Regions from separate parts of the Arthrobacter sp. NPDC055138 genome, predicted to be linked through region 2. Evidence: riboswitches for the same ligand, from Rfam matches in the RefSeq annotation. Region 2 holds a riboswitch; each other region holds the start of a gene.
What was found. Region 2 has a riboswitch for S-adenosylmethionine ahead of ACWF5H_RS03435 (flavin reductase family protein). Riboswitches for the same ligand answer to the same signal wherever they lie in the genome.
Positions count from the first base shown of each region.

Region 1: another riboswitch for S-adenosylmethionine. It lies ahead of ACWF5H_RS10795 (acyl-CoA dehydrogenase family protein); the one in region 2 lies ahead of ACWF5H_RS03435 (flavin reductase family protein).
Region 3: another riboswitch for S-adenosylmethionine. It lies ahead of ACWF5H_RS10810 (LLM class flavin-dependent oxidoreductase); the one in region 2 lies ahead of ACWF5H_RS03435 (flavin reductase family protein).

Region 1 is NZ_JBSGTH010000004.1:19,798-25,965, reverse strand. It holds gene ACWF5H_RS10800 (acyl-CoA dehydrogenase family protein) at 1-723, opposite strand, end outside; gene ACWF5H_RS10795 (acyl-CoA dehydrogenase family protein) at 789-2,027, opposite strand; SAM riboswitch class IV at 2,103-2,217, opposite strand; gene ACWF5H_RS10790 (zinc-binding dehydrogenase) at 2,520-3,476, shown strand; gene ACWF5H_RS10785 (CoA-binding protein) at 3,533-3,949, opposite strand; gene ACWF5H_RS10780 (VOC family protein) at 4,075-4,443, opposite strand; gene ACWF5H_RS10775 (ABC transporter ATP-binding protein) at 4,769-5,608, shown strand; gene ACWF5H_RS10770 (aliphatic sulfonate ABC transporter substrate-binding protein) at 5,711-6,168, shown strand, end outside.
Region 2 is NZ_JBSGTH010000001.1:712,277-718,444, forward strand. It holds gene ACWF5H_RS03425 (DHA2 family efflux MFS transporter permease subunit) at 1-506, opposite strand, end outside; gene ACWF5H_RS03430 (aldo/keto reductase) at 677-1,663, shown strand; gene ACWF5H_RS03435 (flavin reductase family protein) at 1,660-2,166, opposite strand; SAM riboswitch class IV at 2,209-2,323, opposite strand; gene ACWF5H_RS03440 (prephenate dehydratase) at 2,432-3,301, opposite strand; gene ACWF5H_RS03445 (hypothetical protein) at 3,398-3,601, shown strand; gene ACWF5H_RS03450 (NADPH-dependent F420 reductase) at 3,620-4,192, opposite strand; gene ACWF5H_RS03455 (hypothetical protein) at 4,312-4,524, opposite strand; gene ACWF5H_RS03460 (hypothetical protein) at 4,802-5,233, shown strand; gene ACWF5H_RS03465 (amino acid ABC transporter ATP-binding protein) at 5,259-6,059, opposite strand; gene ACWF5H_RS03470 (amino acid ABC transporter permease) at 6,046-6,168, opposite strand, start outside.
Region 3 is NZ_JBSGTH010000004.1:26,595-32,762, forward strand. It holds gene ACWF5H_RS10805 (APC family permease) at 1-1,407, shown strand, start outside; SAM riboswitch class I at 1,498-1,589, shown strand; gene ACWF5H_RS10810 (LLM class flavin-dependent oxidoreductase) at 1,677-3,080, shown strand; SAM riboswitch class I at 3,158-3,250, shown strand; gene ACWF5H_RS10815 (methionine ABC transporter ATP-binding protein) at 3,364-4,440, shown strand; gene ACWF5H_RS10820 (methionine ABC transporter permease) at 4,437-5,129, shown strand; gene ACWF5H_RS10825 (MetQ/NlpA family ABC transporter substrate-binding protein) at 5,154-6,077, shown strand; gene ACWF5H_RS10830 (DUF1206 domain-containing protein) at 6,137-6,168, opposite strand, start outside.

The DNA.
Region 1 (6,168 bases), on a different contig from region 2:
CAGGATGTGCTGGTAGAGCGCCGTCTGGTACGGGAAGCGGTCGGCGAACGCTGACACGTTGGCCGGGTGCACCTCGGCGTCGGTAAACACCGTGGTGCCGCTGCCGGTCAGCCGCTGGCCGAAGCCGTCCCAGTCGTCGTAGGTTTCCACACCGGGTGTCTTGGTGGAGATGATCACCGAGACGTCCGAGCCGTCGGGCCGCTTGGCGGTGACGTCGATCCAGTCGGCGAAGATGGTGCCCGTGGTGTAGAACTTGCGCCCGTTCAGCACCAGCTTGCCGCCGGATTCGGAGAGCACGGTGGCGGTTCCGCCTGCGCCCGGTTCGGTCCACGCGTTCCCGGCCAGCTGGCCGGAGGCGAAGCGCTGCAGCCAACCGCTGCGGTCCCCGCCGCGGCCGTGGTGGTACAGGTTCTCCTCCACCAGCGCTATGTGCGAGCGCAGCGCCTGAGGAATGTTGCTGTCCGCGGCGGCCAGCTCGATCAACAGTTCGGTGAACTCTTCCCAGTCCAGCCCGTCGCCGCCGAGTTCGGCGGGAATCCGGGCGGCACCAAAGCCGGCGTCCTTCAGCCAGCCGATCTGCTCAAACGGCAACTCGCGGTCCAGTTCGCGGTCCAACGCTCCTGCGGTAATGCGCTGGAAGATCGGACGGTACTTGGCGACCGCCGCTGCGAAGGCCGGCGTCGAGTGGCCGGACGTTGTTGCGTGGTCAAGGGTTTCGGTCATGGTGGTGCTCCTGGAGGTCTCCGCCGTGCACGGCCGAGGTGGGACGGATGGGAATGCGGGGCGGATCAGGTATAGAGCGAGATCGGCTGGATGTCGCCCAGTAGGAAGTGGGCGCCGACCTCGACCTTCTTGTAGTCCACGGGGTCATGCAGGGTGTGGGTGCGGACATTGCGCCAGAAGATGTCCAGTCCCACCGCGGTTTTCGCGGAGGAAGAGCCGGTCACCTCGAAGATGCGGTTGGCCACTTCCACGCCCACCTCGGTGGAGACCACCTTGAGCCGGGCGATCTCGATCTCGATGCCAGCGCGTGCTTCGGCCGTCAGCTCCCCGCCGACGGCGATGGTGGCGTCGAAGCGTTCGTTCGTCCGGTCTGCCAAGGCCTCCACGGCAGCCACCCGGGACGACAGTTCCCCATAGACCCGCTGGGTCAGCGGATCCTGAGCGTAGGTTTCTGCGTTGCTGAGGAACCAGGAGTTCTTGCGCGCCAGGGTGATTTGGCGGCCGCGTTCCAGCGCACCCTGCGCGATGCCCAGGTAGAGGTTGCCGAACGCCAGCTGGATATACGGCGTCACCAGGCTGGAGAAGGGCTCCTCCCCCACCTCGCCGATGATGTCAGCGGAGGTGACCAGCACGCCGTCGTACTTGACGGAGCCGCTCGCGGAGAGGCGCTGGCCCAGCGCGTCCCAGTCGCCGAGGAAGGAGATTCCGGCGCGGTCATGTTCCAAGGCCAGGGCCAGGAACTTGCCCTGATCCGGACCGGAGGTGATCGCGGCGTTGACCAGGATCGCGTCGCCCACGGATGCGCCGGTGGAGAAGTGCTTGACACCGTCCAGCCGGTAGCCGTCGCCGTCGGGCACCAGTTCCAGGTTCGGGTCCACCGGATTGACCGAGTCGCCCCAGGACCAGCGGCCCTGGGCGGAGCGGCGGAGCAGGCGTTCCTGGACCTGCGCGTTGCCGTAGAAGACCACGGCACCGAGGTTTGCGTAGTGGTAGGCCAGGATCTGCGCGATCGACGCATCGGTGCGGGCCAGGATGCGCACGGCGTGCAGCGCGCTTTCCCAGTGGCCGCCCTCGCCGCCCCACTCGCTGGGGATGATCAGGTTGAACAGGCCGGAACTGCGCAGCAGCTCCACTTCGGCCTGCGGGTCCGCATTGCGCCGGTCCCGCTCCAGCACGTCCGTGCTCAGCACGGCGGCCACGCCCTCGGCGATCTGCTGCCAGTGGGCGAGTTCTTCGCGGCTGGCGTGTCCGCTCCAAGAGGAACGGCGGGTCTGCTGGTTTTCTTCAATGACGACGGCGGTCATGGCGCCTCCTCGTGCAGGGGCTCCCGCCTGCCGCACCGCGCAGCGACCATCACGGTCGGCGACGCAGCCTGGCGGGGGCCGTACTTGCCGGGCACCGATCTGTGCGCGGCCGGATCCTCATCTGGGGCACCCCGCTACGGAAGAGGGTTGCCGCCCAACCAGCCAGAGCTTGTCGTTGGGACTCTTGATCTTGGGGAAAAGTCTGCCGGGCGCCATCCGGCGCTGTGAAGCATGTGACGGGCCATGACGTTCCACTGCCGAATGTTACGGATACCCCCATCCGACGACGGCGGCCCCGCCTTCCGGTGGATCGTTCCGCTCCCAGCCGGTACCCCGCAGCGCCGGGCCGTCCGGATGAATTCCGGGCCGAAGATGCGCTCCAGTCCGCCGCCCCCTGTGGGCCTTTCCACGACGGGACTAGGGTGAAGTTGCGCCACCAATATCTGCCGGTCCGGGACGCACACCGTCCCGCCGCTCAGGGAGGTTCGAATCATGAAGGCATGGCAATTTACCGGGACGAACAAGCCGCTGGAGCTCAACGAGGTGGAGGAGCCGCGCGCCGGCCCCGGCGAGGTGGTGGTGGACGTCAAGGCGTCCGGTGTCTGCCACTCGGACGTCACCACGCTCGATGATCCGGGTTGGATGGCGCTGTTCCAGCACGGGCTGCCCCGCACCATGGGGCATGAGTCCGCCGGGGTGATCAGCGAGGTCGGCGACGGCATGGGCCGCTGGAAGGTGGGCGACCGGGTGGGCCTCTCCCCGGTGATGTCGGACGGGGACGCACTCGGCTACGGCAAGTGGGACGGTGGCTTTGCCGCCAAGCTTCGCGCGACCGATGACAACCTGGTGGCTCTGCCCGACGAGGTGCCGTTCGACCTCGGCGCGATGGCGACCGATGCCGGCCTGACCGCCTACCACGCGATCATGGCCGTCGGCGGGGCCAAGAAAGGCATGAAAGTCGGCGTCATTGGTCTGGGCGGGCTGGGCTACATTGGCGCGCGCTCCGCGGCGCTGTCCGGCGCAGAGGTCTACGGAGCCGAGGTCAACCCCGAGACGCAGAAACTGGCCGATGAGATCGGCCTGGCCGGCGTCGCCTCCTCGATTGAGGAGTTCAAGGACAAGAACCTGGAGCTGATCGTCGACTACGCCGGTTTCGGCACCACCACTTCGGCCGCCATCGAGACCCTCGGCGAGTTCGGCACCCTGGTCCAAGTGGGCATGGGACGGCTCGAATCCACCATCAACACCTACCCGATCATCATCAACCAGCTCACCATCAGGGGCTCAAAGTCCGGCACCAAGGAGGACTTAGCGGGCATCTACGAACTGATGAAGACCGGCCAGCTGAACCCGCCGATGAACCACATCACGCACGCCGACATCCCGGGCGCCATCGACAAGCTCCGGGCCGGCGGGGTGGTTGGCCGCTTCATCGCAATGTACGAGTGATGCAACAGCGCTGAACGTCTCAGCCTAGGTGGCGGGCAAGGCGGGCCGCTGACTGGCTAGAGGCCCAGACGCGGGGCTTCGATGGCCGGGCAGGTGTCCATCACGACGTCGAGCCCGGCCGCCTTGGCCCGTTCCGCGGCGGCTTCGTCGACGACGCCCAGCTGAAGCCAGACGGCTTTCGCGCCGACTTCAATGGCCTGGTCCACCACCGGGCCGACTTTCTGGGAGTTGACGAAGCAGTCCACCACGTCGATCTGACCAGGAATGTCCGCAAGCTTTCGGTAGCCGGTCAGGCCGTGGACGTCGTCGCCCTGCAGGTTGACCGGGACCACCTCCATGTCCAGCTGGTCCATCAGGTACCTGGAGATGCGCATGGCAACCCGGTGCGGGTTGGTGGACAGGCCGACGACGGCCCAGCGGCCGGGCGTGCTCAGCAGGCGGCTGACGACTTCGGGATCATTCTGGTGTGCCATGGCGCCACCCTACCCATGAGTTCCCGCTACCGGTACCTTCGCTAACTCGTCCCGCGGCCGGCGGCCCGGGAACCGCTCAAGTCCGCACTAACGCAGCGCAGCGACCAGTTCAGCGCCGGGCGTGGTTATCCGGCGCCCCAGCAGAAGCAGAACGGGTGGCCGGCGGGGTCCGCGTAGACCTGGAATCCGGACGCGGCCGCGGCGTCGTCGGCGGGTTTGAGCAGCTTGGCGCCGAGCGACGTGGCCAGTTCATGGGCCTCGGCCAGGTCATCGATGTAGAGGTCCAGATGGATCTGCTGTGGCGCGCCGTCGGGCCACTCAGGCGGAGTGTGGTCGGGCGCCAGTTGGACCGCCAGCCGCGGCTCGCCGTCAACGGAAACGGTATGCCAGTCGTCCTCGGCCTTGACCGTCCCGTCCAGCAGGCCTGCCCAGAAGCTGCTCTCAGCGTCCAGATCGGCGGCGTCGAACACGGTGATGTGACGGTTGATTTTCATGCGGCCATCCTGCCATCGCCACCGACCCTCGTCTACGGATTTCCGCACTCCGGCAACCGGCGTGGGCCGATTTTTGTGCCGCGGTTTGTTACGCCGCTTTATTACGGGCCGTTTGCCGTGGCTACCGGAAGTGCCGTTTAGTTAGTTGTGACCATCCCGAGCGGCCGAGAGACCTGGATCGACGACGCCGCAGCAACCCTGGTCACCGGAAGCCATCCCAGACTGCCGGTGATAACGAGGTGACAAGCCACGGGTACGGCCGGCGGAAGCCGGCCGCACGGCTTGAACCGTAGGGTGCTACTGCCAGGATCGATGGAGTGATCCCATGACTGCAGTACTGTCGTCGTCCCGCCACGCGGCCCCCGCATCCACTGCGCCCTCGGCAGCGTCCGATTCCGCTCTGGCCGTCTCCTTCCGCGGCCTGAACCGCACCTTCGGTACCGGCGCGAACGCCCACACCGTGCTCCGTGACGTGGACTTCGACGTCCGCCCCGGCGAAGTGCTGGCCATCCTGGGCCCGTCCGGCTGCGGCAAGTCCACCCTGCTGCGCGCCACCGCCGGGCTGGACGCGCCCAGCGCCGGCAGCGTGGACATCGACGGCACGCCGGTCCAGGGCATCGACTCGCGCTGCGCCGTCGCGTTCCAGGAACCGCGACTGCTGCCATGGCACACCCTGCAGGCCAATGTGGCCATCGGCCTGCCCAAATCTTCCAGCGCGAAGCAGGGCAAGTCCAAGGTGGCCCGGCTGCTGGAACTGGTGGGGCTGGACAAGTTCGCCAAGCATCGTCCGCGTGAAGTTTCCGGCGGCATGGCGCAGCGAGCCTCGTTGGCACGCGCTCTGGCCCGCAATCCGGGGGTACTCCTGCTGGACGAGCCCTTCGGCGCACTCGACGCGCTGACCCGGATCAAGATGCAGGATCTGCTGCTGGACATCCACGCGGCCGAACCCACCACCGTGCTGCTGGTGACCCATGACGTGGACGAAGCCCTGCAGTTGGCGGACCGGGTCATCCTGCTGGGCAAGGAAGAAGGCCGCGAGCACGACGGCGCCACGATTGTGCGCACTGTTGACGTTCCCGGCAGCCGCCCGCGGGACCGCGGTTCGGTGGAGCTGGCCCGAATGCGCCGCTCGCTGCTCGAAAGCCTCGGCGTCGACGGCCATTAGGCCGCCCTCTCCACCCTCAAGCATTTCCCGGGCCGTCTGTGCCCAAATCCACCCGTAACCGCGGAGCTTCTCCTGCTTCGCGCACCGTTCGAAGGGACCACCATGTCTATTGCCCGCCGCTTCTCCCGCCGCTCGATCCTCGGTGCGGCCGCCGTCGCCGCCAGCGCTTCGCTGGCCCTGACCGGCTGCGTGGCCGGCGAAGATTCCGAAGCCACCGCGGCCGAGGGCACCGGCGACGGTGTGCTCAACATCGACTTCGCCACCTACAACCCGCTGAGCCTGATCATCAAGGAAAAGGGCTGGCTGGAGGCCACCTTGGCCGATGACGGCGTTGAGGTGAACTGGTTGCAGTCGGCCGGTTCCAACAAGGCCAACGAGGCACTACGCTCCGGCGCCGTCGACGTCGGCTCCACCGCCGGTTCCGCCGCGCTGCTGGCCCGCGCCAACGGCTCGCCGATCAAGACCATCAGCCTTTACTCGCAGCCGGAATGGGCCGCACTGGTCACGCTGCCCGACTCCGGCATCGACTCCGTCGAGGACCTCAAGGGCAAGTCCGTCGC
Region 2 (6,168 bases):
TTGCCGCGCTCGCGCGGCGAGACCAGATCGCCGATGATCGCCTGCGCGCCGATCATCAACCCGCCGCCGCCCACCCCCTGGATGGCGCGGAAGGCGATCAGCTGCGGCATGCTCTGCGCCATGCCGGAGAGCATCGAGCCGCCCAGGAACACCGCGATCGCAAAGATGAAGATGCTCTTGCGTCCGAACAGGTCGCCGAGCTTGCCGTAGATCGGCAGCCCGATGGTGGCGGCCAGAATGTAGGCGGTGATCACCCAGGAGATGTGCTCCAGCCCGTTCAGGTCCCCGACGATGGTGGGCAGCGCCGTCGCCACGATGGTCTGGTCCAGCGCTGCCAGCAGCACGGTGAGCATCAGCCCCAGGAACACCACCGTAATCCGGGGCTGTGCAGCGGCAGCGCCGTCCGGGAGTTGGGCCCGGTCCTGGTCCGCGCGCGCGGACTCCCGGGCTGTTGAGGGACCGGACGGCTGGTGAGGGCCCCGGTCCGGGCTGGGAGGAACTGCCATGGTTAACTTCCTGGCGGCGCGGGTGGCGCAGGCGGCCTAATACTGGTTGCCTGGGGACGCTATCCGGCCCCGCGAGAGTTACCGTACTGCCGTCCGCGAGGCGGCACAACCCCCGATTTCGGCGAGCCGCTGTCGTACGCTGGAAGCCTGCCCAGCGAAGGGACATATCAATGGACGACGCCGGATCCCGCCTGATCTTCGGCAGCATGGGTTTGGGCGGTGGCTGGGGGAGCGGCCCGCTGGAGGCCGCCGACGTCGCCGCCGCCCACACGGCCGTGGAGGCGGCACTGGACATCGGCATCAGGATCTTCGACCACGCGGACATTTACGCCCACGGCAAGGCGGAGGCTGCGTTCGGCCGGGTGCTGGCCGAGCGACCGGAACTCCGGGAAACCATCCAGCTGCAGAGCAAATGCGGCATCCGACTGCCGGTTCCCGGACTGGTGGGCCAGTACGACTCATCCCGCGCGGCCATCGTGGCCGGTACCGAGGAAAGCCTGCGCCGCCTGCACACCGACCACCTGGACACGCTGCTGATCCACCGGCCGGATCCGCTGGCCCCGGCCGAGGAGATTGCCGAGGCGTTCAGCCGCCTCCGGCTGGCCGGGAAGGTCCGCCGCCTAGGCGTCTCGAACATGTCCGGCGAGCAGATGAGGTGGCTGCAGGCCGCGCTCGACGAGCCGCTCGCCGTCAACCAGTTGGAAATGAGCCTGTACCGGCGGGACTGGCTTGAATCCGGCGTGCTGGTCAACCACCCGGAAGGCGCCGCCGTCGGCTTCCCGCACGGCACCCTGGAGTACTGTGCTGCCCACGCGGTGGAGTTGCAGGCCTGGGGCTCGCTGGCGCGGGGCCGCTACAGCGGCCGGCCGGCGGAACGGGCCGCCGGCACAGTTGACGGCCCCGGCGGCGGTGGTGCGGCAGCGGATCGCGCGACGGCAGCCTTGGTCTCCGAGCTGGCCCGGGACAAGGGCTGCACGCAGGAAGCCGTGGTGCTGGGCTGGCTGCTGCGCCATCCTGCCCGGATCCGGCCGGTCGTCGGTACCAGCAACCCGGAGCGGATCAGGGCCTGCGGCCAGGCCGAGGAGATCGGCGCGGCAATGACCCGGCAGGAATGGTACGCGCTGTGGGTGGCGGCGCGGGGACGCCCGCTGCCCTAGACGAACGCGGGCTGTACCAGCCGGCGGAACGAGGAGTCGTGGAAGACCAGCGGTTCGTGCGCGCCGTCGTGCGTGCTCAGCGCGTGTACCTCCAGCAGCACCACCTGGTGGTCACCGGCCGGGAACTCCTGATGCACCGAGCAATCCAGCCACAGCGCTGCCTCGTTGAGGAAAAGCGCGTCCCGGTCGGTGCGGTGCAGGCTCAGCCCGGCGAAGCGGTCGCCGCTCTTGGAAGCAATCTGGCGGCAGACGCCGTCGTGCTCCGTGCTCAGCACCGACACGCCGATCCGGCCGGCCTGGCGGAGCAGCGGCCAGGTCCGCGAGGTGTTCTGGACGGCGAACATCACCAGCGGCGGCTCCAGTGAAACGCCCACGGTGAAGGAGGAAGCGACGATGCCTTGCGGCTGACCGTCGATGACGGCGCAGAGCGCTGCGATTCCGGAGGGAAAGCGCCCGAAGGCGGAGCGGAGGGTGTTCGGGGTCAAGTCGTTGTGCAGGGACATGGCCATCCTTGAAGCTCAGGCGCATCCGCTGCTGCCGGAGGATACGCGTACTTGCCTGCCGACAAACCCGGCGGGCCGAATCATCACCTGGAGCACCCCGCTACGGTAGAGGGTTGCCGGCCAACCAGCCAGGGCTGTGAAGTTGGCGCTCGTGATTCATTTCCAAGGTAAAGCGGGACGTGGCCTCGGTCAAACGCGGGTAACAGTTCGTTAAGAACTCTGTCCGGCGCCGCGCGTGCCACTCGGTGGCACGCGCTTCCCTTGCCTAGGTGCCTGCCGGCTGTTCCGCGCCGCGGTTCAACCGGAACGGGTGGGCGGGATAGACGCCCAGAATCCGGATTTCGGTGGTGAAGAATTCGAGTTCCTCGAAGGCATGGACCATTGGCTGGTCCTCCGGATGGCCTTCGACGTCCACCATGAACATGGTGGCCGCGAATTCGCCGCCCACCATGTAGCTCTCCAGCCGGGTCATGTTGATGCCGTTGGTCGCGAACCCGCCGAGGGCCTTGTACAGCGCCGAGGGAACGTTGCGCACCCGGAAAACAAAGCTGGTCACCGCGGGACCGGGCAGCTCCTCGCGGCGGGGGACGGGCCGCCGGTCGGCCAGCACCACAAACCGGGTGGTGTTCGTTGGATCGTCTTCCACTTTCTCGGCGAAGACTTGCAGGCCGTACAGCTCCGCGGCCATCGGCGGCGCGAGCGAGACCTTGGTGGGATCGTTCCACTCGGCAACTTCACGGGCCGACCCGGCGGTATCGCCGGCAATGACCGGCGTTAGCCCCAAACGGCGGATCAGCTTGCGGCACTGTCCCAGGGCATGGATGTGGCTGTGCACTTCACGGGCCTGTTCCACCGTGGCCCCGGGAATGCCGAGCAGGCTGAAGCGGATGGGCAGGAAGAATTCCTCCACGATCTGCAGCGTGGTCCGGGGCAGCAGGGCATGGATGTCCGCCACGCGGCCGGCGATCGAGTTGTCAATGGGGATCATGGCCAGTTCGGCCTCGCCGCTGGTGACGGCGGCGAAGGCGTCTTCAAAGCTGGCGCATGGCACCGCGTCCCAGCCGGGCCGGACCTCAAGGCACGCCATGTGCGAGTTCGAGCCGGGTTCACCTTGGTATGCGATTGCTGGAGCCATGGGCGAAATTATCCCACCGGGAGGGCCCGTGGCCTTATTCGACGGGCGCCGGCCGGCGTCACAAAGCCGGAGCGAAGCGCCGATAGAGTGGAGGGCGTGGAAGGATCCAATCCCCGTGCCGTTGCCCTCGGGCTCGCTGCTGCCGTCGTCGCTCTCTTCGCGGTCAGCCTGACGGTGATGCCGTCCATCATGGGGCTGGACATCATGCCCCCGCTAATCGTGGTGTCCGTGCTGCTGCTGATCGCCGCCGGCGTGCTGGCCGGAATGGCTATTGCTGCCAGGCGGTCGGGACGGCGCTAGCGCCGGGCTATTAGGCGGTCAGGCGACGACGCCGAAGCCTCCGGTCCACGGGAGCTTCTCGGCGGCGGCCAGGGAGATCTGCAGGAATCCCAGGGCCTCGAGTTCCCGGGCCCGGGACAGTGCGCCGGCATCGATGGCGTTCAGCCCGGCGGCGGTGACCACCTCGGCCAGCTGGGACTTGGCCGCGGCATCATCCCCGGCCATAAGCACGGTGGTGGGCAGGCCGCCGACGGTGCCGGAGGACAGCGTGGCGGCGAAGGTGGTGTTGAAGGCCTTGACCACGCGCGAATCCGGCAGCGAGGCGCTGAGTTCGGCTGCGGCCGAACTGTCGGACGGCACGGTGAGCGAGTCGAAGGTTTCAAAGTTCAGCGGGTTGGTGATGTCGACGACCACCTTTCCCGCCAACTGGTCGCCGCGGCTGCGGACGATGTCGGACAGGGCGGGGTAGGGCACCGCGAGGATAACAATGTCGCCGGTTACGGGCCGGGCGTCGTCATGGTCGAACGACTCGACGACGTTTCCGCCCTTGCTGACCACGCTGGAGATGGCCTGGCCCATGTTGCCGGTACCGATGATGCTGACGTTTGCCACGGGAACGCTCCTCAGATCTGCCGGATTGCCTGAACGTACGAGCGAAACGCTAGCAGCCTGAAACCGGGAGTCAATGCCGCGACGGCCCGTGCTGGTGGGCCCAGCCGGAGAGGCGGATCCTAGTCGAGGTCGGATTCCTGCGTGATGCCGTAGGGCACGTCGTCGCTCAGTTCCACAGTGAATTGCCCGGGCCCGGTGCGGGTGACCAGAATGCCGCAATCGCCGTCGATGGCCGCGATTGATTGCAGTTCTTCCACCGCAGCATTGAGGAGGTCGTGGGCCTCGGAGGCCGTCTGTGCCGTCAAAGACTTGGTAGCCAAAGTCGTGGCCATGGTTCTGCCTTTCGTGACCGGAGGCCGCCGCAGAGGAGAAAGCGCGGGATGGGTAGCTTCCGGCCGGAACGTGGTGCCATGCGGAACGGTGCATGGAAGTTTACATTCTGCCATTCCAATGGACATCAGATGAATTATCAAGCGGCGTGGCGTGGAACACCTCTCGGGATTCAGAGGTTCTGGCGCGGATTTGGCGGGGTTCGGCGGCCGGGGAGTGTGGCCAAGAATACGTCGTGGAGGCCGACGTTACGCGGGTGGGCTGCCGATAGTGGGAAGCATGAACTACCGCTACATCCCCTCAGCTGCCGGCCTGACCGTTTGGGGCATTGCCCTCTTCGTTGCAGGAGGTGCGATGAGCGGCTGGATGTCCGCCTCGGCGGTCCGCGAGTCCTTCCTGGACGCCACCAGCGTGTTCTACAGCTCTAACGCGGAGGTCTACACCGGCTTCGCGGTGCTGTTCGCGGTGGTTTCGATCGCCGGCTTCGTGCTGCTGACGGTAGGCATTTCGCGCGCCGTGAAGCGTGCCGACCAGCGGTACGACGGCTGGTTCCGGACGCTGCAGCCAGGGATCGCGGCGGCTCCATACCCTGCGCCGCTGCCGGCGGCTCCGGTCCAGGGCCACGAGCGCGCTCAGGCACCCGGACAGGGAACCCCAAGCACGGGAATCCCGCCGATGCCGATGCGAGGGCCCGCGCAGCCCGGCCGCTAGCGGCAGTCGTCGTGGATTATCCGGCCTAGAACGGGTTCAGCAGCCGGTGGACGAACTGCCGGGTGCGCTCCTCCCGCGGCTCGCGCAGCACCTGGTCGGGGTGGCCTCGCTCCACCACCACGCCGCCGTCCATGAACACCACCTCGCTGGCTACTTCCCGGGCGAACGCCAGCTCGTGCGTCACCAGCGCCATGGTCCAGCCTTCGTCGGCCAGTTCCTTGATCACGTGCAGCACATCGCCCACCAGTTCGGGGTCCAGCGCCGAGGTCGGCTCATCGAAGAGCAGCAGCGAGGGTTTGAGCGCCAGCGCCCGGACTATGCCGACCCGCTGCTGCTGTCCGCCGGAGAGCTGGTGCGGGTACTGGTCTTCCTTGCCGGTCAGCCCCACGCGTTCCAACAGCGACATGGCCTCGCGTACGGCGTCGGCCCGGGGCCGCTTCTGGACCTGGACCGGGCCCTCGATGATGTTCTGCAGCACGGTCATGTGCGGAAACAGATTGTAGTGCTGGAACACCATGGCACTGCGGTCCCGCAGCTCGGAAATCTGCTTGCGGCCCACGGGCGAGCCGAAGTCCACGGCGGGCCCGCCCGCAAAGGCGACCCGTCCGCCGTCGGGAATTTCCAAGCCGTTCAGGCACCGCAGCACGGTGGTCTTGCCGGAGCCTGAGGGGCCGATCAGCGCCAGCACGCCTCCGGTCTTCACCGACAGGTCGATTGAGGTCAGCACCTGGTTGCCGCCGAAGGACTTGCGCAGTCCCTCCACGGAGAGCACGGGACCGCCGTCGGCGCCGGAAGGCGCCGCGGGCGGGACTTCAGTGGGCGACATAGCGGTCCAGCCTCTTCTCCAGTCGGGTCTGTCCGGCGGACAGGACCAGGCAGAACACCCAGTAGACCGCCGCGGCCTCCATGTACAGCAGCAGGAATTCCTGGCTGAA
Region 3 (6,168 bases), on a different contig from region 2:
GCCGGAAAGGCGCCGCGGCTCTCCGGCCGGCTGGGCGTCGCCAGCATCGTGCTGATCGTGGTGGCCGCCGCCTCGCCACTGGGCGTGATCGGCGGAACGGTTCCGCTGGCCATCGCCAGCGGCAACGGCGCCGGTCTCCCGTTCATCTACCTGCTGGCCACCGCCATCCTGCTGCTGTTCGCCGTCGGTTTCACCACCATGACGCCGCATGTGCCGTCGGCCGGCGCGTTCTTCAGCTACGTGGAGAAGGGCCTCGGCCGCCGCGCCGGACTGGGCGCGGCCTTCGTAGCCTTGCTCTCCTACCTCGCGCTGGAGGCCGGCGTCTACGGGCTCTTTGCCCCCGCGGTCGATGAGGTGGTCCGCGCCTACGGCGGCCCCGCCCTGCCCTGGTGGGTCTGGGCGGCCGCCGCGCTGGTTGCCGTGGCGTGGCTGGGCCACCGCAACATCGAGCTGTCCGGCAAGGTGCTGGCCGTGCTGCTAGTGGCCGAAGTGCTGATCGTGCTGATCCTGGACGCCGCCATCGTCTTTGGCGGCGGCGGGGCCGAGGGCCTCTCCACCGGGTTCGTCACACCGTCAACCGTGCTGTCTGGGGCGCCCGGTATCGCGCTGCTATTCGCCATCCTGAGCTTCATCGGCTTCGAGGTCACCGCCGTGTTCCGGGATGAGGCCCGGGATCCGGACAAGACGATCCCGCGGGCCACCTATGTGGCCCTGCTGGTGGTGGGCGGCTTCTATGCGCTCTCCAGCTGGCTGCTGATCAGCGTCTGGGGCGACACCGGGATTGTGCAGAAGGCCACGGATGCACCCGGCACCCTGCTGTCCGAGACCACCGCGCTCTACCTGGGCACGGCCGGCAGCCACATTGTCCAGGTCCTGCTCGCCAGCAGCTTGTTCGCGTGCATCCTGTCCTTCCACAACATCAGCTCACGCTATTTCTTCCAGCTCTCGAGGAAGGGAGTCTTCCCGCCCAAGCTGGCCAGCACCCACCCGAAGCACCGCTCTCCGCACCGGGCCTCCGGAGCGGCCACCGCCGTGGTGGCCCTGTTCCTGCTGGTCGCGGTGGTGGCCGGATGGGATCCGATCGTGCAGTTCTACACTTGGTTCGCCGGATTCTCCTCCTTGGGCGTGGTGGTGCTGATGACGCTCACCAGCGTCGCTGTGCTGGTGTTCTTCCGCCGGCGGGGAGCGCCTGCCCGCAGCTGGAAGCGCTCCGTTGGACCGGCTCTTGGGCTGCTCGGCTTGCTGGGCATCTTGGGCCTGATCCTGCAGAACCTCCCCACCTTGGTCGGCAACAGTGTGCCGCTGGCGATCGCCGTCGTCGTGCTGATCCTTGCCTGCTTCGGGGCCGGAGCGGTGGTGGGATCCAAGCGGCAACAGGCCGTAACCGGCGCCGCACCGGCGTCGTAATTCTTGCCCTGGGCGTGACGCGCAACATTTTTACCCCGCGTGACGCGCACCATTTCCCTCCGCGGCGCCTGCGGGTGTCCAATGGAGGGGTACCCATCCAGAGCGGCCGAGAGACCTGGCTTGTTGACGCCGCAGCAACCCCCTCCTTGTGAGGAAGGTGCTACCGCCAGGACCGATGGAGAAGCTCGATCTCTCGTTGGTTCCTCAGGGCCACTGCATGCCCGCCGGGGGACCGGCGCGGGCTCTTCTCATCAGTAAAGGAGCCTGACATGACCTTGAACCATTCCCCGCGGCACATCCGCTTCAACGCGTTCGACATGAACTGCGTGGGCCACCAGTCGCCCGGACTGTGGCGCCACCCGCAGGACAAGTCCGCCACCTACAACACCATCGGCTACTGGACGCATCTGGCCAAGGTGCTGGAGAAGGGCCTGTTCGACGGACTCTTCATTGCCGACGTGCTCGGCACTTACGACGTGTTCGGATCGTCCAACGAGACGACGCTGCGGGCCGGCACGCAGGTCCCGGTGAACGATCCGTTCATGCTGGTATCGGCCATGGCCGCGGTGACCGAGAACCTGGGCTTCGGCGTCACCGCCGGCACTGCCTACGAGCACCCGTACCCGTTCGCCCGCCGCCTGGCCACACTGGATCACCTCACCAACGGCCGCGTCGGCTGGAACGTGGTGACCGGCTACCTGCCCTCGGCCGCGCGCAACATGGGCCAGGAAGACCAACTGGAGCACGACGAGCGCTACAACCACGCCGATGAATACCTCGAAGTCATCTACAAGCTGCTTGAGGGCTCGTGGGAAGACGACGCAGTGGTCAAGGACGTGGAGACCGGCGTTTTCACCGACCCGGCAAAGGTGCACGAAATCCGGCACGAGGGCAAGTTCTTCAAGGTGCCCGGGATCGCCATCACCGAGCCGAGCCCGCAGCGCACTCCGGTGATCTTCCAGGCGGGGGCCTCCAAGCGCGGCACCGAGTTCGCCGCCGATAACGCCGAGGCGGTGTTCGTCACCTGCCCCACCAAGGAAATGCTTGCCGCGTCGGTGAAGAAAATCCGCGACGCGGCCGAGGCTGCCGGCCGCGGCCGTTACGACGTCCGCATCTACGCCATGCAGACCGTGGTGACCGGACCGGACAACGCCACCGCCCAGGCCAAGTTCGAGGACTACAAGTCGTACGCGGACGTCAACGGCGCGCTGGCCCTGATTTCGGGCTGGATGGGCGTGGACCTGTCCACCTACGGCCCGGACGACGTGATCGGCGAGAACGTGAAGTCCAATGCCATCCAGTCCTCGGTGGAGACCTTCCAGAAGGCCTCCGGCGACAGCGGCAAGCCCTGGACCATCCGCCAGCTGGCCGAATGGGTCGGCGTCGGCGGCTTCGGCCCGATCACCGTGGGCTCCGGCCAGGAGGTCGCCGCCAAGCTGGTGGAGTGGGTCGAGGAAACCGACGTGGACGGTTTCAATCTGGCCTACGCCATCACCCCGGGCACGTTCGAGGACGTCGTGGAATACGTGGTGCCGGAGCTGCAGAAGCTCGGAGCGTACCCTACCGAGTACGCGCCGGGCACGCTGCGCAACAAGCTCTTCGGCCGCGGCGACAAGCTGCCGGAGAACCACCGCGCGGCCGGCTTCCGGCTGCAGAATGCCCTGGTCGACTGAGCCTGGGCAACAGCAGAACCATTTAGACAACGACGTCGGGGCGCGGCCCCTTTGGGGGCAGCGCACCGACGTCGGAAGAACCATCCAGAGCGGCTGAGAGATCTGGCTCGATGACGCCGCAGCAACCCCGGCTCTTTGCCGCACGGTGCTAATGCCAGGACCGATGGAGAACCCGGACAGGACCGGAACTGGCTGCGCCATGCCTGCGCGGCTGTGATGGCTGTGCCCGGGGCTCCCTGAACTTCAGGAGCAACATGACACGGCACGCCGCAGGCGGTTCGCGATGATTGAGATCCGTGATCTGCACAAGAGTTACAGCACAGGCCAGGGGACGGTCGATGTGCTCAAGGGCATCGACCTGAGCATCGAGCAGGGGGCGATTACCGCCGTCGTTGGCTCGTCCGGGGCCGGCAAGACGACCCTGTCCCACTGCATTTCCCTGTTGGAGAAACCGACCTCCGGCCAGGTGCTGGTGGACGGCCGCAACCTGTCCGCGCTGTCCGGCCAGGCACTGCGCAGCGAACGCCGCGCGATCGGCACCATTTTTCAGCATTCGGCGCTGCTGCGCCGGATGACGGTGGCCGAGAACGTTGCGCTCCCGCTGCGCAACCTGGGCGTGGTGCACCGGCAGATGGAGGACCGTGTGGCCGAACTGCTGGACCGGGTGGGCCTGCTGCACAAGGCCAACGCCTACCCGGGGCAGCTTTCCGGCGGCCAGAAGCAGCGGGTGGGCATCGCCCGGGCGCTGGCGCTGCGGCCGCGGATCCTGCTGTCCGACGAATCCACGTCCGGCTTGGACCCGGAGTCCACGCAGCAGATCCTGGACCTGCTGGATGACGTGCGGACCGAGCTGGGACTGTCCGTCATCCTGATCACCCACGAGATGGACGTGGTGCGCCACGTCGCCGACCAGGTGGCCGTGCTGGCCAACGGGCGGGTTTCGGAGTACGGGCCGATCGGCGCACTGGTGGCGGACCCTGCGTCTGGCGCGGGCCGCCAACTGCTGCCCGTGCGGGCCCTGCCGCTGCCAGCCGGCTTCGACTACGCGCTGTCCGTCTCCTACCGGCACGGGCCGGTGGACCCGGAGTGGATGACCCGGCTTTCCGCAGGCCTCGGCGTACGCGTGGCGCTGCTGGGCGGTTCGGTGGAAGCACACGGCGACTCGGTACTCGGCCGTGCCGAAATCGGCGTGGCCGGCCGCCCGGAAGCGGAGGTCCGCGCCTATCTGGGGCAGCTGGGCCTGGTCGCGGATCGGCGGGTGGCAGTCTCCGCCGCCACCGTCCACACCCGGGAATCGGTTGCGCCGCCGTCGGACGATGCAGAACACGAAGCCCACCAGAAGATCGAGGCGCGAACATGAGGCCCACCGAAACCGCCGCCGTCGGGCTGGACACGCCCTGGGCCGACCTGCCGGCGCTGCTGCTGCCCGCCTACGGCGAGACCTGGGCGATGGTCGGCATGGTGATGGCACTAGTGATCCTGGTCGGCGGAGCCACCGGCGTGCTGCTCTACAACACGGACAGCCGCGGATTGTTTCCGCGGCCGCGGCTGCATGGTGTGGTCAGCTGGCTGGTCAACATGGGGCGTTCGCTGCCGTTCCTGGTGCTGATGGCGGCGATCATCCCGTTGACGAAGTGGGTGACCGGGACCACCATCGGCATCGCGGCGGCGGTGGTCCCGATGACGCTGGCCGGCATTCCGTTCTTTGCCCGGCTGGTGCAGAACGCGCTGAACGACTTGCCGCGCGAGAACATGGCCGTGGGTCTGGTGACCGGCAGTTCCACCGGGCAGATCATCCGGCAGACCCAGCTGCGTGAGGCGCTGCCGGGCCTGACCTCGGCGATCACGCTGAACACGATCTCGATGATCGAATACTCGGCGATCGCAGGAACCATCGGCGCCGGCGGCATCGGCTACTTGGCCGTCACGTACGGTTACCAGCGGTTCGATACCCATGTGATGGCCGCCACCATCGTTGTCCTCATCATCACGGTCCAGCTGGTGCAGTTCGCCGGCGACCGCATTTCCCGCGCCCTGCTGCGCCCCTAGCTGAACAAACCAGGAGCACCACACATGAACACACCGACTACCGGGTCTGGCCACGACCATGGTTTCACCTTGCGCAAGCAGTCCACCGCCCTGCCGTGGGGCATCGCGGCGATCGCCGCCGTCGTCGCCCTGGTCCTGGGGCTGTTGCTGGTGCAGCAGCAGTCCCGGCCGGCCACCGCGGCCGCCGCCGGCGGCGAGGTCACCTCCCCGTTGAAGGTCCACTTCGAACCGGCTATGGCGGGCGAGGAGAAGATCCTCAAGTTCGTCGCCGAGGAGATCGCGCCGGACTACGGCGTGGAGATCGAGGCTGTGGGCCTGCAGGACCCGGTTCAGGCCAACCGCGCGGTGGCAGAGGGCCAGTTCCACGCCACCATCTTCGAGCACCAGTGGTACATGCAGCAGTCGGCGGACGCTAGCGGCGTCGAACTGACGCCCACCGTGGAACTGTTCCAGTGGGGCTTCGGGCTGTATTCCACGCGCTACGACTCGGTCGAGAGCCTGCCTCGGGACGCCGTCCTGCTGCTGCCGAACGATGCGGCCAACCAAGGCCAGGCGCTCTGGCTGCTGCAGCGCGAGGGGCTGCTGGAACTGGATCCGGCGGTCGAGCCGCGTACCGCGAAGATCCGCGACGTCACCGGCAATCCGCGGGGTTTCACACTGAAGGAAGCCGACCTGTTGGCGATGCCGCGCATGCTCGATTCGGTCGACGTGGCGATCGGCTACGTCTCCCAGTTCGACGCCGGCAAGATCGGCCGCGACAAGGGCATTCTGTTCCCGGCGGCACCCAAGACGTTCGCCTCCCGCCTGGTGATCGGCACCGAGTACAAGGACAGCGCCGAGAGCAAGAAGCTGATCGAGATCTTCTCCGATCCGCGGCTCGAGGAATACCTCGGCACCACGGAGGATCCACTGGTCAAGGACGTGCTGACGCCAGTCTCGGCTGAGTAGTCAGCGCCGGGTGCCCGGCCGGCGCCGGCCGGGCATCGTGGCGACGGGGCCACGCAGCGCTACATCTTCGCGTAGCGCGCCCTGGCGCCAA